Regions from separate parts of the Psychrobacillus sp. INOP01 genome, predicted to be linked through region 3. Evidence: predicted binding sites of a transcription regulator. Region 3 holds the regulator's gene; each other region holds the start of a gene.
The links. Region 3 encodes LexA, which represses DNA repair genes until DNA is damaged. Its sites were predicted from a motif close to CGAACATATGTTCG; they were not measured.

Region 1: KD050_RS01785 (YolD-like family protein) is a predicted target of LexA. The motif match lies at 1,218-1,231, and genes of this name have one in related genera.
Region 2: KD050_RS00765 (Y-family DNA polymerase) is a predicted target of LexA. The motif match lies at 1,516-1,529, and genes of this name have one in related genera.

Annotation. Positions count from the first base shown of each region.
Region 1 is NZ_CP073315.1:342,410-345,618, reverse strand. Features, by position in the region: gene KD050_RS01790 (LLM class flavin-dependent oxidoreductase) at 160-1,152, shown strand; gene KD050_RS01785 (YolD-like family protein) at 1,265-1,636, shown strand; gene KD050_RS01780 (HAD family hydrolase) at 1,765-2,463, shown strand; gene KD050_RS01775 (hypothetical protein) at 2,445-2,876, shown strand; gene KD050_RS01770 (hypothetical protein) at 3,059-3,209, shown strand, end outside.
Region 2 is NZ_CP073315.1:144,499-147,707, forward strand. Features, by position in the region: gene KD050_RS00760 (SDR family NAD(P)-dependent oxidoreductase) at 1-89, opposite strand, end outside; gene KD050_RS00765 (Y-family DNA polymerase) at 215-1,468, opposite strand; gene KD050_RS00770 (hypothetical protein) at 1,588-2,202, opposite strand; gene KD050_RS00775 (S16 family serine protease) at 2,245-2,844, opposite strand.
Region 3 is NZ_CP073315.1:3,889,771-3,892,979, reverse strand. Features, by position in the region: gene KD050_RS19100 (YneB family resolvase-like protein) at 1-572, opposite strand, end outside; gene KD050_RS19095 (cell division suppressor protein YneA) at 569-886, opposite strand; gene lexA (transcriptional repressor LexA) at 1,061-1,681, shown strand; partial or broken gene KD050_RS19085 (peptidoglycan-binding protein) at 1,848-1,988, opposite strand; gene KD050_RS19080 (hypothetical protein) at 2,605-2,775, shown strand; gene KD050_RS19075 (hypothetical protein) at 3,079-3,209, shown strand, end outside.

The DNA of each region.
Region 1 (3,209 bases), 750 kb from region 3:
AAAAGAAGTGGAATACTAAAAGTCGCCTTGACAATTCCTATATATACTTAATCTTTTTTTACTATTATCAAGTCCCTTTCGTTTACTTTTTATTTTTTATTAGATAGCATTTGAAAAGAGAAGTATTTAACGAACATTTGTAGAAGGGAAGATATATAGATGAAATTAAGTGTATTAGATCAAGCGCCAATCACAACTGGCAATACAGCAGCAGGAGCATTAAAAAAAGCAGAAGAATTGGCTATTTTAGCAGATGAACTAGGATTTCACCGTATGTGGATGGCCGAGCATCATGGAACCGATGCATTCGCAAGCTCTGCACCAGAAGTAATTGCAGCTCACTTAGCAGCAAAAACGAAAAATTTACGTATCGGCACTGGTGGCGTGATGATGATGCACTATTCACCGCTAAAGCTCGCAGAAGTATTTAAAACACTAAGTGCGTTTTCTCCAGGGCGTATCGACTTCGGTGTAGGACGCGCTCCAGGTGGGGATAATCACGCGATGTACGCCCTTTCAGAAGGTCGACCTCCTATGGTCAATAATATGTATGAAAAATTAGCGATTGCTTTACAACTAATAAACGACGAAATTCCAGAAGAAAGCCTATACAACAGAACGATTGCCACACCTTCCAAAATTGTTTTGCCAGAAGCCTGGTTACTTGGTTCTACTGGTAATAGTGCTGTGCAAGCAGGAAGAATGGGGCTCGGATATTCCTTCGCGCAATTTTTCCAGGGTGGTATGACTCCTGCAATTTTAGAGACGTATCGCAAAAACTTTACACCTTCACCTTTAATGGAGAAGCCGGAGATTAATGTTACTTACTTAGTAACAGTGGCAGAAACAAATGAAGAAGCTGAGTTTGAAGCATTACCGCAGGACATCTCTCGTTTGTCTCTTATGAAAGGGCAAATTCGTCCATTGATGACACCAGAGGAAGCACAAAATTACCCACTGACGGAAATGGACCGAATGATGATTGAAGAAAATCGTAAAATTCATCTAGTCGGTTCTGCTAAAGAAGTGGCTGAGACTTTACAGGAAGAGCAAGATAATTATGGTTTCGATGAAGTAATGATTTGTAGTATTCCGCATTCGCAAGAAAAACGGTTAAACGTCTATCGTTTACTCGCAAAAGAATTGATGTAATTTGTTATTGGGCGCACTTGTCATGGGTGCGCCTTTATTGTAGCCATTTATTCCCTCTTGAAAAAAGAACAAATGTTCGATATGATAAGTGAAAAAGAAAGAACGTGATAACATGGCTAACTTTGAAGAAGATTGGAACCAATTGGATTTATCTCAATTACAGGATCGTGGTTCAAAAAAGTGGGTAGCAATGATGTTGCCTGAACATGTGAAAATGCTTCGTGAGTATAGTGAGGAGATAAAAAAAGAGCCTCGCCCAGATTTAAATGAGTTTGACTATGAAGCTATTCAGGATCAAATTGCACTCGCAATGAAACGAAACGTCGAAATCAAAATAAAACGGTGGAAAGAGGGAGAGTTTATCTATAACCGCGGTACGATACAATGGATTGATTTGAGGAAGCGAACAATCGAACTAGAAGACCCTTTTCGCTCATTCGAACTATATATTGATGAAATAGTAGACGTCACCATATTGGAATAGCAATTACCAACAGCATCATCCCTTCAAAGTGGATGATGTTTTTATGTATGAATTAAAAAAGAAGGATTTTAACAGGAAGATGTGGAAGATTATTCGGAAGACTTAAAGTAAGAGTAGGGTGAATAATAATGATAAAAGCAGTTTTGTTTGATTTGGATGGTACGTTACTGAACAGAGATGAGTCGTTAAAGATTTTCGTTGATAAACAATATGAGAGACTGTTTGATCTTATAGGTCATATTCCAAAAGATGCGTATATAGCAAGGTTCATACAACTAGATAGTCGAGGATACGTTTGGAAGGACAAAGTATATCAGCAATTAGTGGAGGAGTTTGGGTTTACGAAAATTACTTGGGAAAAACTGCTTGAAAATTATTTGAATGAATTTAAGCATTGTTGTGTCCCCTTCGATAATCTCTTAGTAATGCTAGAGGAATTGAAGAACAGAAATATGCTAATCGGAATGATTACAAATGGATACGGCCAATTTCAACTGGATAATATACAGGCTTTAGGGATAGAAGGTTATTTTCAGACCATTTTAATTTCTGAATGGGAGGATGTTAAAAAGCCTGATCCCCAAATATTTTTACGTGCTGCCGACAAACTTGGAGTGCTACCGAGCGAATGCGTTTTTATAGGCGACCATCCAGCGAATGATGTACAAGGTGCTGCAAATGTTGGAATGATAGGCATGTGGAAGAAAGATATTCAATGGACGGATGTTCAGGGTGAATATGTGGTAGATGATTTAATGGAAATTCCAGCTATTATTGATCAGTTAGTGAGAGGAGATATAGAAAATCATTGCATCCAACTGAAATAATCGAATTGATGATTGTGGGAGGAGTTTTACTCGTTATATTATTTGTTTCTTCCCTTTTGAAAGGAAAATGGAGAAAAATAATTCAAGGATTAGCTGTTACCTCTCTAATTGCTTTTGGAATCATTTATGCAGTGCGTCCATCCTGGATTGATTTGCAAATTGAAAACAAAATTGGTTACTTAGATATATATTTGAAAGAACAATATCCAGAGGAGACGTGGGAATTCAGTACAGTGCATCACCGAGTGGATGGTTATAAACATATGAACCCATATTATATTGGCGTAAAATTTGGAACTGAACCAGAAGTGGAATACAAATATTTTGTTCGTAAAAAAGATGATATTATCCAAGCTGGTTATTCAGTCATAAATGAATTGCAAAGTGAGCTATCTCATTTAGAAGAAGAATAATACCATGGATTTTGTTGAAGTCTCACCATTACGTTCAATATATAAATGGAATAATATCTTTAATCATTACTGCTCTTTATATTTTTCGATATTACAGGGGAGAGAACGCTAAACGTGGTTGATTTGAAGGAGAATACTTGTTATTCAAAGCAATAGGTATTTTCAACAAAGGAGATTATAGAGTGCATCAAAGTAAGCATATCAAGTATTTTGAATATGGGTGGGATATGAATGATTATAGAGAGATTTTCAATTTCGCGAGCAAACAACGGAAGCGGGTGAAAATGTTAAGCTATGGTTGTGACTTAGACTATAAATTAATTCATAATCTAA
Region 2 (3,209 bases), 560 kb from region 3:
GCACCTTCTTGAACAAAAAGTCTTGCTGTTGCAGCACCGATTCCCGATGCACCACCTGTGATTATCGCTACTTTGTTTTGTAATTTCATTAGAAAATTTCTCCTATCTAAATAAAATTTAAATATCTAAACTCTTTTATCTTGAATTAAAGATATTTACATTATTAATATATTCCTCTATTTAATTAAAGTCAAAATATTGACTCAGACGCATTTTACTTTTTATGTCCTCCAAGTAATCCCGCACGCTTTCTTGCAGTTCCTGCTTCTGTATAAGATACTGCACGTAATACTGCAGTAGAGCCGTATTTACTCCGTAGGGCATCCATCGTTTTTCCTAGCTTTCGTTCCTTCCATTTATTTTCTTCAAACAAGCTTAGCTGCATTGAATACTCTGGTTCTAAATTGGTAATCGAGAGGGACAATTTCCGAACAGGACGGCGATCATAAAATTCATCAAAGATTTGTTCACACACTTTATAAATGGTCATTGTGGCATTTGTCGGCTCATCGATGGAACGAGATCGATTGAACCCTCCACCAAATGCGTCTTTGCTGTACCCAACAGATAAATGTATCGTTCTACCAACCATTTCTGCTTCGCGTGCACGCCTAGCTACATCTTCACACATTTCCAAAACGACTGCCATGACTTCTTTTTTACTACGATAATCTCGAAATAATATTTGTCCTTTCCCATAACTAATTTGTCCTTCGGCGAGAGGCGCTCCGAGCTCGGATAAATCTACCCCCCACGCATGATAATAGAGCTGGTTTCCCATCACCCCAAACTTTTCCTCGAGCAGAGATAGTGGTGTATTCGCCAATTGGCCAACATTGAAAATCCCCATGTTATTTAGTGTCTTTTTTAGACGAGACCCGATCCCCCACATATCACTTAATGGAGTTACTGGCCATAATTTCTCCTGAACGTCTTCGTACGTCCATTTAGCAAAACCTGTTTTTTTCGCTTCTAGGTCAAGTGCCAGTTTAGCCATAAGCATATTTGGCCCCATTCCAACCGCACATGGTAATTGAAATTGAGCATATAGTTCATCTTGTATACGTTTTATCGTTTTTTCAACGGGTCCCCAAAGCTTCTCTGTCCCGCCAAGATCTACGAAACATTCATCGACACTGTATACATGAATCGCTTCATGTGGAACAAACTGATGTAAATAGCGTGTAATTTCCATCGATACTCGAACGAAAAACTCCATTTTAGGTTCTATAAGATGAATCGAAGGATGATCTGGTATTTCAAACAAGCGTGTTCCAGTCTTTACTCCAAACTGTTTTTTCATAGGTGGAGATGCCGCGAGCACGATACTTCCTTTTTGCTCCAAATTTCCGATGATCGCAATTGGAGTATTCATGACATCCAGACCTGCGTCTGCTGCTGCACAGCTCGCAAAAAAACTACGTATATCAATGCATATAATTTTCCGGTTTTTTAGTCCTTCATACATATTATTTACTCCTCTCTTAAGGAACATACGTTCTTTATAGTATATTACGAACACAAGTTCTTATTCAATGGTAAATAGTAGTGATATAAAAAAACGTTCCTATCGTAGGAACGCTTTTATTATTCGAGATTGATTACAAATTCGAGACCAGTAGGTTTCTCTTTTAAATGATCTGTATACTCTGTAAAAACTAAGCTTAATCCTGTTAAATCATCTGGGAGTGGTGGAGATACAACAAATTTTTGTGTAGAATGACCTCCTGATCCCCTTCCACCGGTAGGACGACAATCATAATTTTCATTGATGTATAGATGAAAAGCGCCTTCATAGCGACTACGACGTATTTCCTCGAGAGGGTCCGAATTGTTTGTGTCTTCCCAATCTATAGTAAGATAGACTACACTTGCATTGTCAAACTGTCGAATGAAAGTAACCGAGTATAAACGTTCAGCATTTTCTATTACTTTCATAACTGGCAGATGTCTTCTGAAATTATTCGGTTCCACCTGAGGTCGAAAGGACTCCTCATTTCTCAATAACCAAAATAACGAATTTAACAAATCCTCATAAACTCCATACTTGTCCGACCATTCGGAGATATATTCAATTGGTGGAACACCTGGATTGTTATTTGAAAGCTCTTTACGTTGTTTTAATAGTTCACATAATTGATTGTCAATCGGTAAAAGCTGTTGATCGTAATAGCCAGATTGGTCCACTTCTTTTTTTTTCATGTTAATCTTCCTCTCCTATTTATCCCGGTTTAACTCAGCGATTTATTGAATGGCGTCATCCACATTTCTGACTCCAATTACTTCTATTGTTAGATTAAACGATTTCACCACATCATTGCCCTCCTCCAGATTTCCAATTGGGAGAATTATATATGAGAGTCCAATTTTATTTGCACTTAGAATTTTTTCTTTTATAGAGATAACCTTTTTTACCTTTCCTGATTTACTAATAGCCCCAGTCACACCGATTGGCATATTATTTTTTAATTTTTCTTGTTCTATTATACTAGATAAAACGAGTGCTAATCCTGCACTGTTCCCACCTGAATTACTTCTAGAAAGAAACTCATCTATTGCAGGATTACTTGTATTTAAATACGACTTTACATTCACTGACATCTGATGAAAATAATCTTCCTCCAGATTGATTCCAATCAATTTAAAGATTATTGACGTTTTACCAGCATAGCGATGCAAATTAGTGGCTTGTTTTATATCAAAAATTATTAAGTGACTATTCGAATCTCGAAAGGCTTGTTCATCTAAAACCTCTTCCTGTTTTAACTCAATTGAATATACAGGCAATAGGAAAATTCCAGAGTTTTTTATTAGTTCTTCTGGTGGAACATATGAAGAAATCAAATAGTGGTTTCCCTCCGTAAAAATAATTGGAAATTCATATAAAAGTAAAAAAAAAGAAGCGATAAAAGAGAACAGGAAAATATGTTTTGAGATCCGTGCTTTTCTAATACCAAACAAAAAAAATGGCCATAATATAACGAGAAATACCAACATACCCCAAAAGAAAAAACTAGAAATATAATCAAGGAGAAACAAATAAAGCTCCGCAAAATAAACAAAAATTGTCAAAATGAAAGGAAGCATTTGATGCCTATCTGCTGATTCAATTATCTTTATCACCTATCCTTTCCAATACTCACTACAATACTTATTCTATTTACTTCTAAAAACACCTTCATATTCCACCTAAATAAAAAACACTCCCA
Region 3 (3,209 bases):
TTTAGAGTCATTGAAATCTCTTCATAAGTGAGACCTGCATTTCGAAGTCTAACTACTTCTTCTAATGGCACATCTATTCGTTCTCTTCCTTCGGGGTTACCTTTTGTCTTTAAGTTTTTCTCTGGCCGATATCCTTGTGATACTGCTTTCTTCATACCTCTTCTGATTTTAGCGTTGTGTAATTTCCGTTGATATTCCTCTACAAGCGCTAATATCTCCAGTAACATAGAGTCCATTTCATTTAAATTGATGACGCCTTTATCTTGTAAAGTATATATAGAAGTGTTTGTTTTTTGAAGGAGATGTAGAACTGCCATTCTACCATTCCCTCTCCCAATTCTAGTTTCATCTTGAACAAAAACCGCTTTAATTTCGTTTTCTTTTATGTAGTCAAGTAAATCTAATAAGCCTTCACGTTCTATATCGTAACCACTATGTTGATCTATAAATACTTTCTCTACTTCATAATTATGTAATGCTGCAAATTCTAACAACTCTTCTTCCTGTCTTTGCAAAGATGTCTCTTGGGACTCTTTTTCTGTACTCACACGACAATATATAACTGATTTCATTTTGTATCGCCCGCTATCTCCGTTTCATGATCGAAATGGTAACTTTTTTCTGCAGCTGGAATTTTAAGTATTTCCCCTGCTTTAATATGTCCGTCTTGCAAATTATTCATAGTCATCACTTTATTGATCCATACTTTTTTATCTTCGTTTACACTATACTCATGTGCTAACTCCCATAAAGAATCGCCTTGTTCTATATTAATATGAAGACTCTCTTCTGTCGAAAAAGAATTCGAGATTATTATAAACATTGTAAATGCAATACTGCACGCTACAAATATTGTTAAAAAGTAGTTTTCTTTTATCCAGGTCATTAAAAATACCCCCTAATAGAATGTGTGTTCGTAATGTATGATTTAATAATAATGCGAACGTTTGTTTTTGTCAACAACAATTAGAACCTATGTTTGCATTAACGTTCGTCCCCTGTTATACTATTAATAAGATAGAAAAGGTTAGAGATTAATTACTCTAAAAGAGGTGAGCATATGAAAAAAGCATCTAAAAGACAGGAAGACATCCTAGCTTTTATAAAAGAAGAAGTTCGAAAAAAAGGATATCCGCCATCTGTTCGAGAAATAGGCGAAGCTGTGGGCTTAGCATCTAGTTCTACTGTTCATGGACATTTAGCTCGACTGGAAAGTAAAGGATTGATAAGAAGAGACCCAACCAAACCACGTGCCATTGAGATTCTTGATGGATTAGGAAGTATTGCAGAAAAACAAAATGTTGTACATGTACCACTTGTAGGTAAAGTTACTGCAGGTATGCCAATTACAGCAATTGAAAATATTGAAGAGTTTTTCCCACTTCCTGAAACATTCGGAACTGCTGATGATAATTTATTTATGTTGGAGATTATGGGTAATAGTATGATTGAGGCAGGTATATTGAATGGTGACTATGTCGTTGTAAAACAACAGCAATCGGCAAATAATGGCGATATTGTCGTAGCTATGACAGAAGAGGATGAAGCAACTGTTAAACGATTCTTTAAGGAAAAGTCTTACTTCCGTTTGCAACCGGAAAATTCTTCCATGGAACCTATCATTGTTAATTCTGTTAGCATTCTTGGAAAAGTCGTTGGCGTTTATCGTAATATTCAATAGACATACAGACTTGACAATACAACTAAATATAAGTAAGATAACGTAGAGCCGATATCATATTTCAACGAAAAGTGGACATTTTTGTTGAAATCATCGAAAAACCCCTTTACCTTTATGGTTGAGGGGTTTTATTTTGTTCATATTTCTTTTTATCTCTCCGAAGGTTTTATTTCTTCTTTAAAGCAACTAAAGTTTTTGGTCCTACTACTCCATCAACGGTTATACCATTGTTTTTTTGAAAATGTTCTATTGCGGCAATAGTTAATGGCCCATCTATCCCTTCAGCCACCAGTTCATAACCTACTGTATTTAAAGCTTCTGTACTTCGGTTATACTTGTTTCACTTATATAATATTAAGAATTCACTGCATTAGGCTGTTCCACAACATCTTATGATGGTATGTGAATTTCAAAATGCACGTGTATTACTGTTAACACTTTGTCCAACTTTACGGAAAAAGATTTTAAATGTGCATATAAGGCTTCATACTTTTTATCTTTCAAAGTATGTGAAATCTTTATAGTATTTCTGTATCCACCTATAACTTTTGTTCTCGTCACGACACCACTTGCAGCTACTTTATAACCGGACTACCCCCACTCCCAAAATTTACTCCCTTTTGCACTTTAACCTCACTATTCTTTCGAATTTCTCCTAAAACGAGATGTAATTCTCACTTTGCATGGCCTAATAAACAAAGTTTAACCTCCCTTCTATTAATTTGTAGAGATTTATCCCTCACACTAGTTGATGCTGGAATGAATATAGAAAATAGTCAATTGACATTATATTTATCAAATAAAATAATAAAAGTGATTAAAAATGCCGAATTTTGGGTATTACTATTTATAATTAGACATAGGTTAAATTAAGTATATCGTTTTTTATATCAGCCTATATAACTATAAAGGGGCAAAAACTTATGAAATTAATTATAGCGGAACTTAAAAAACTCATTAATGATTACTATAGATGCAATAACTACCAGCTGAAGGAACAGATTTTAATAGATATCAACCTGCTAAAAGAAGCACTAAGAATTTTAGAAAAAAATAACATAGAAATAAATACAAAAAGATCACTTGGTTTTTAACCGAGTGATCTTTTCTAATTGACACCACTTCTAGTTACTTCAAAAATTACAAATCACTCTAATTTGTATTTTTTTATACACCTATTTCTATAGAGAAAATCGCGCATTTATAAGGACAACCACCATTCGTTTGAGGAAAATGCCAATTTCAGGAGAACCGATCGTGAATAACGTCACAACTCTCCAAGCTTTTTCGTTGTAATGATGCTTATTATTCAAAAATAATTAGGTAAATCTCTTCCAATTAAACTTGTTTTGTTAGATAATAAGTAACAGGAAATATCGATTACTGGGGGAGTATTATTGCCTACTAACTTGATTTATAAAGAACTAAATAACCTAATAGATGATTATTACAAATGTCCCTTCATACATATAAAGGAACAAATTCTATTAGATATTAATCTTTTAACAGACGCATTAGTACTTGATGA